Linked DNA regions of Thiocapsa rosea. The protein of the gene in region 1 interacts with the protein of each later gene in a pairwise test. Links are inferred from orthologs where the notes say so. Each region holds a gene or a part of one and is shown on either strand. Other genes may lie near its edges.

Region 1 (3,119 bases):
CCGGTCAGACAGACCTTGGCCGCTTGACGCCGAACCGAGTAGCCAAAGGCCGTGAGCATGCGCTCGGTGTGGTCCCGCGTCGGCGCAGGCTCGGTCACGCAGGTCTCGCCCTCGGCATAGAGGCCCGCCAGCAAGAGGCTCGACTTGACCTGCGCACTGGCCACCGGCATCACATAGTCAAGACCCGTCAGACGCACGACCGGCGTGAGATCCAGCGGCGCCGTACCGCCCTCGGTCGTGCCGATCCGCGCACCCATCCGCGCCAACGGCTCGGTCACGCGCCGCATCGGGCGTTTGGACAGAGAGGCATCGCCCGTCAAGGTCACCGGGAACGACTGCCCGGCCAAGAGACCCGAGAGCAAACGCATCGAGGTGCCGGAATTGCCCATGTCGAGCGGGCCGTCGGGGGCCTGAAGACCCCGCATCCCGACACCCTGCACGCGCACCTCGCCGCCGTCGGGGCCATCGATGTGCACGCCCATGCGCCGGAAGGCGTTCAAGGTCGCCAAGGCATCGGCACCCTCGAGGAACCCGCTGATGCGCGTCTCGCCCTCAGCGATCGCGGCCAGCATGATGGACCGATGCGAGATCGACTTATCGCCGGGAACGCGCAGGCGCCCGCGTAAGGTGCCGCCCGGCGCGACCAGGTAGCGGGTATCCGAAGGCTGTGCCAAGTGCTCTCCCGCGCGACTGCGCCCGGACGGTGAAAAGCCCGGTATGTTAGTCCTGCCGGGGGAGTGGGTAAACTGCGGAATCCTCGGTGCGCACGCGAGCCCCCGAAAGCGGGCCGGTAGAGTGGACGAGGGAAGCGGGCCTCGATCATCGTTTCGGTCACATCGGCAGGTGAACAGGTCACCGACCGCGACCACCCGGGGAACCCATGATGCCTGGACGAAAGCATGACCAAGGCCAAGCAGGGGGTGGTCGCCTCCATGACTCGACCGGTGAATCATCAGACGTGAAATCGCCTAAGCCCTGCGCACGGTGTAGCATGCCGTCGACGTGCCGGGGGCTGACCGCAGCCGTTGAACCTAAACCGCGCCGCCGCCGGCGGTCGTCAAATCTGCCGGGACCGATCCCATCCAAAAACATCGCATACCGCACTGGGCGCGGTTCAGGGCATCCATTCCGTCATCAGGACCATCATGTCGATTACCGAAAAACAAAAACGCTGGCTCAAGAAGCAAGCACACCACCTGAAACCCGTCGTCACGCTTGGCCAGCATGGGCTCACGGAGGCCGTGCTCGCCGAGATCGAGCTGGCGTTGAGCCACCATGAGCTGCTGAAGGTGAAGGTCAATGCCGGCGATCGCGACGAGCGCGACGCCGCGATCGCGCTGATCGGCGAGCGCACCGAGGCCGTCCTGGTCGGGCGCATCGGTCACGTGGCGTCCTTCTACCGCGCCAATCCCGAAAAGCGCGATCCGATCCTGCTCCCGAACCTCTGAGACCACCTCGCCGATCGCATCGGCCGGACGGACAAGCAGCGTAGGATGGGTAGAGCGCCAGCGAAACCCATCCTCCAAACCACCGCGTTGCCGGGTTTCGATCCGATGCCCTGGGCTCGGTCTGGTGTGTCTGGAGTCGGACAGGGTCCTAAACCGCGCCCCCGCTAAAGGCCGTGGATGCACCAAACGTCGAGCTCACTCGAAAATGTCGCATCTCGCTCTGGACTCGGTTTAGCGGTGTTCTTCGACATAGTCCTGCAACGCACGGTCGATACGGCGCTCCCATCCCTGCTCGCCGGCGTGAAAGTACTCAAGCACCTCGCGCGACAGGCGCAAGGTGACCGGCTGGCTTTGCTCTCGCACATCCATCGTCTGGGGCTGGCGCCTCCTTGGAGGTTGAACGACGGCGCCGCGCCAAAAAGACTCGACCGCCGCGGGGTCGCTCGCGTCGTAGGCGCTCTCGGGATCGGACGCCGAATCCGGCGCCGCATCGATCAAAGCGCGACGCTCCTCATCGCTTTCCGGAAACCGCTTGGAGATAGATTCTGGTTTCATGTTTCGTTGCCCTCGCTGACAACGATGCGCCGACGATGGCGCCGGATGTCGGGTGGCCCGGCTCCAAAGCCAGACGCAAAGTGAAAATGACGCATGTCGCTTTGGACGCGGTTTAACCCTTCACCTTCAACGGCGCAAGCATCCGCATGGTGCGGATCTTCAGCTCGACCCTGAACTCGAGCGTTTGGTCGGCGCTGGGCTCGGCGTCGAGGGTGTAGCCGGTCTCCTCGATCGTCGCGTTCTCGGGCAGCTTGGCGGGGTCGATGGTCACGGTCCAGGTGCCGGGTTGCAGACCGGCGAAGCGGAACTCGCCGTTGCCGTTGGTGAGACGGCGATAGACTTGGTCGCCGCTGCGCACCTCGACCAGGATCCCGCCCAGGCCGCGGCTCGGTTTGAGCTCCTCGGAGGTCGGTGGCGGCGGGGCTTTCACGCCCTGCCCGACGCGCACGAAGGTCTGCGACGGCAGCAGGCTGGCGTCCGGCTCGTAGAGCTGGACCTTGCCGGCGATGGTCGCACCGCGGATGAAGGGCACGTCGATCGACGCACCCGCATCGAAATAGAGATCCACCGGCCGCGGCATCTCCAGCGTCGGGATCATCCCGACCGGCAGACTGCCGCCCGCGAGCGTCAGGTCGTAGACGCCCAGCTTGACCGACGGGAACATGAAATAGCCGTTCTCGTCCGTGATGGCGACCAGACGATCCAGCTTAAGCACCACGTTGGACAACCCGGCGCCGGTCTCTTGGTCGAATGCACGGCCGCGCACGGTCGCCACATCCCGCCGGGGCACGGTCGGCACCTCGATCGGCACCATGTAGGAGAGCATGATGCTGTTTTCCATGTTCATGCCGTTGTCGTAGATGGACGCATAGCGCGAGCCGTGGCGCGCCTGGACCGTAATCAGGCTCCCGTTGTCGCGCCGATACCGGTAGGACGCGTTGGCGATCACGCTGTTCTGGTTGTTGTATTGCTGACCCTGGACATTCAGGCTCAGGTCCGACTTGGGGCTGACGGCATAGTTCACGCTCGCCCCGCCCGTGAACCGCGCTGCTTGATCGAAGGTCGCCGCGGCCTCGTTCTCCCACGACAGATAGCCGCCCAGATTCAGGCGCCGCG
Region 2 (3,119 bases), 690 kb from region 1 along the record:
TGAGTCCGAGTGTGCGTCTCGCCAACGCGAACCAGCGCTGCCGCAGCCAGGTCCGGTGAAAGTCGGCGGGCGATGCGCCGAGTGTCGTGACGAGATGTTCCAAGGTCCGTGCGAGCTTGGCTTCCACATCCGGCGTGCGCGCGGGCTCGGTCGCCGGGATGCGCAGATGGGCACGCCAACCCCTGTCGAATGGACGCAATGACCGCCACGCCCATCCCAAGACCGCCAGCAGATCCTCCGATGGACGGATCGCGCGCTGCGGGGTCGAAACGAGCCGGATCTCGGCAGGCATCCCATGCCCGACCTGTGCGTCGAGTTCGATACCGATCCCGTCGACGTCCGTCAAGGCGCGGAGGAAGACGAGACGCACCGCCTCGTTCGAGCCTCCGTCGGTGCCCGGGTCGACCTCGATCCGATAACTGCAGGCCACCCGCACCCCGCCGAGCCTGGGGAATTGACGCCTCGGATCCACCGCATCGACCCGCTCGATCAGGGCCTTCGGGTCCGGCCCGTCGCTGCGCAGGGTCGCCACGCGCCCCGCCGCGTCGGTCAGCGTCCGAGTCAGTCGGAAGTGTTGTCGCCCCGGGTTTTCGAGGACGAGCGTCTCGGTGAGTCCGCCCGGATCACCCCGCGTGCCCGGATATGCGGTTGGTTTGAAACGGATACGGCGCGCCAGTCGGTCGCTCCCGGCGAGATCGACATGCCGCCCCCGACGCGTGAAGGGCTCGGCAAGGGCCAGGATCTCATGATGCGTGAGCGGGATTCGCGCCTGGCGCCGTTCATCTTCGGTCTGCCCTGGCTTAGGGGGCTTGTCCCGCTTGATGAGCGGCGGCCAGAGCGGACGCATCGGCTTCGGCGCGTACATGGCTAAACCGCGCCCCGAGCGAGCCTTGATGTCGCGTTTGAAATGGCCGTCTGGCGGACCCCGCGAGATCCGAGTCGGACACGGTTTAGAACAAAAGAAAATAAAGACTTAAGCCGCGTCGACTGCATCGGTTGTTGGTTCACGCAGGGCGTGCGGACCTGCTCAGCGCGTTTCATGTCACACCGAGACGCGGTTTAACCCTTCATGGAGGAGAAGAACTCGTCGTTGGTCTTGGTCGCCTTGAGCTTGTCGTGCAGGAATTCCATCGCGGCGAGTTCGTCCATCGGGTGCAGGATCTTGCGCAGGATCCACATCTTCTGCAATTCGGCGGGGTTCATCAGCAGCTCTTCGCGGCGCGTACCGGAGCGGTTGATGTTGATGGAAGGGAAGATGCGGCGCTCGGCGATGCGGCGATCCATGTGGATCTCCATGTTGCCGGTGCCCTTGAACTCCTCGTAGATCACATCGTCCATGCGCGAGCCGGTGTCCACAAGCGCGGTGGCCAGGATGGTAAGACTGCCGCCTTCCTCGACGTTGCGCGCGGCACCGAAGAAGCGCTTGGGCCGCTGCAGTGCATTGGCGTCGACACCGCCGGTCAGGACCTTGCCGGAGGAAGGCACGACCGTGTTGTAGGCGCGTGCGAGTCGGGTGATGGAGTCGAGCAGGATGACCACGTCGCGCTTGTGCTCGACCAGGCGCTTGGCCTTCTCGATGACCATCTCGGCAACCTGCACATGGCGTGTCGCGGGCTCGTCGAAGGTCGATGAGATGACCTCGCCGCGCACCGAGCGGGCCATCTCCGTGACCTCTTCCGGGCGCTCGTCGATCAGCAGCACGATCAGGTAGCAGTCCGGGTGATTGTGACCGATCGATTGGGCGATGTTCTGCAACATCATGGTCTTGCCGGCCTTGGGCGGCGAGACGATGAGTCCGCGCTGGCCCTTGCCGATGGGGGCTACCAGATCGATGGTCCGCGCCGTGATGTCCTCGGTGCTGCCGTTGCCGATCTCGAGGGTGAGCCGCTTGTTGGCGAACAGCGGGGTAAAGTTCTCGAAGAGGATCTTCGACTTGGCGTTTTCCGGCCGGTCGAAGTTGATGTCGTTGACCTTGAGCAGTGCGAAATAGCGCTCGCCGTCCTTGGGTGGCCGAATCTTCCCGGAGATGGTGTCGCCGGTGCGCAGTGCGAAGCGGCGGATCTGGCTGGGGGAGACATAGATGTCGTCCGGTCCGGCGAGATAGGAGGCGTCCGCGGATCTCAAGAATCCGAAGCCGTCGGTGAGGATCTCAAGCACCCCATCGCCGTAGATGTCCTCGCCGCGTTTGGCCTGCGCCTTGAGGATGGCGAAGATCAGGTCCTGTTTGCGCGACCGCCCGACGCCTTCGATCTCCATGGACTGGGCCAGTGCGACCAGCTCGGGTACGGGCGCTTTCTTTAATTCGGTTAGGTTCATCACATTTTTTGTCGTCGGCGGAGGTGAGGGGGTGTTCGGCAACGCCCCGGGGCAGGGCCCGTGTTGCGGGGGAACGCGGTTGGGGGTGGTCGCTTTACGGGGACGGGGCGCCTTGGCGGCGGCCCCTCGGGAGTGTCGATCGATGGCCATGGGTGCCGGTATCCGTTCCGGTCCGCGGGACGGCCGGGAGGTTGAACCGGATGCCGTTGTCGATGGCCGTTAGAGGTTGCTGTCGATAAAGGCCGTCAGTTGGGACTTGGACACCGCCCCGACCTTGGTGGCTTCGACCTCGCCCTGACGGAACAGCATCAGGGTCGGGATGCCGCGAATCCCGTAGCGCGGCGGGGTGTTGGGGTTCTCGTCGATGTTGAGCTTCGCGACCTTGATGCGGCCCGCGTACTCCCCGGCGATCTCGTCGAGCACGGGTGCGATCATTTTGCAGGGTCCGCACCAGTCGGCCCAGTAGTCCACGAGCACGGGTTCGAGGGATTTCAGAACCTCGTCTTCGAATGAATCATCGGTCACATGGACGATGCTATCGCTCACTGAAGTGATCTCCCATAGGGTGTTTGCGGCACGGGCGGTTGTTTCGGTATCACGTTCGGCGGATGACGGCGGAGCGGGGTCGCTGGGGCGCGGCGCGAACGGGTCGTGGAGCGGGCGGGCGAATTGGCGTTGGAATGTGCCCTTGAGTAAGATGCTATTTGATCCAAAGCGAAGAGAATTTGCAAGCCTTGCCCACTCCGCGAGGCGCGTAGCTCCAGGGACTCCCCACGTCATGACCGACAAACACCTCACTCAGA

What was found.
Region 2: the proteins of yhbY (region 1) and rho interact in binary tests that used the Escherichia coli proteins (3 or more experiments, as listed by UniProt). The link is inferred for Thiocapsa rosea from one-to-one orthologs.

What each region holds. Positions count from the first base shown.
Region 1 is NZ_RBXL01000001.1:482,164-485,282, forward strand. The notes cover bases 1-2,796. They hold yhbY (ribosome assembly RNA-binding protein YhbY), read left to right. Parts: upstream 1-1,145; coding sequence 1,146-1,448; downstream 1,449-2,796. Other genes in these bases: aroA (3-phosphoshikimate 1-carboxyvinyltransferase), read right to left, coding at 1-674; BDD21_RS02115 (BrnA antitoxin family protein), read right to left, coding at 1,680-2,003; BDD21_RS02120 (hypothetical protein), read right to left, coding at 2,116-2,796. Also shown: more of BDD21_RS02120, read right to left, coding at 2,797-3,119.
Region 2 is NZ_RBXL01000001.1:1,169,506-1,172,624, reverse strand. What follows is about bases 189-2,984. They hold rho (transcription termination factor Rho), read right to left. Parts: upstream 2,317-2,984; coding sequence 1,060-2,316; downstream 189-1,059. Other genes in these bases: trxA (thioredoxin TrxA), read right to left, coding at 2,536-2,862; BDD21_RS05370 (hypothetical protein), read right to left, coding at 189-865. Outside these bases: more of BDD21_RS05370, read right to left, coding at 1-188; BDD21_RS05355 (DEAD/DEAH box helicase), read left to right, coding at 3,095-3,119. UniProt on the Escherichia coli protein: Facilitates transcription termination by a mechanism that involves Rho binding to the nascent RNA, activation of Rho's RNA-dependent ATPase activity, and release of the mRNA from the DNA template.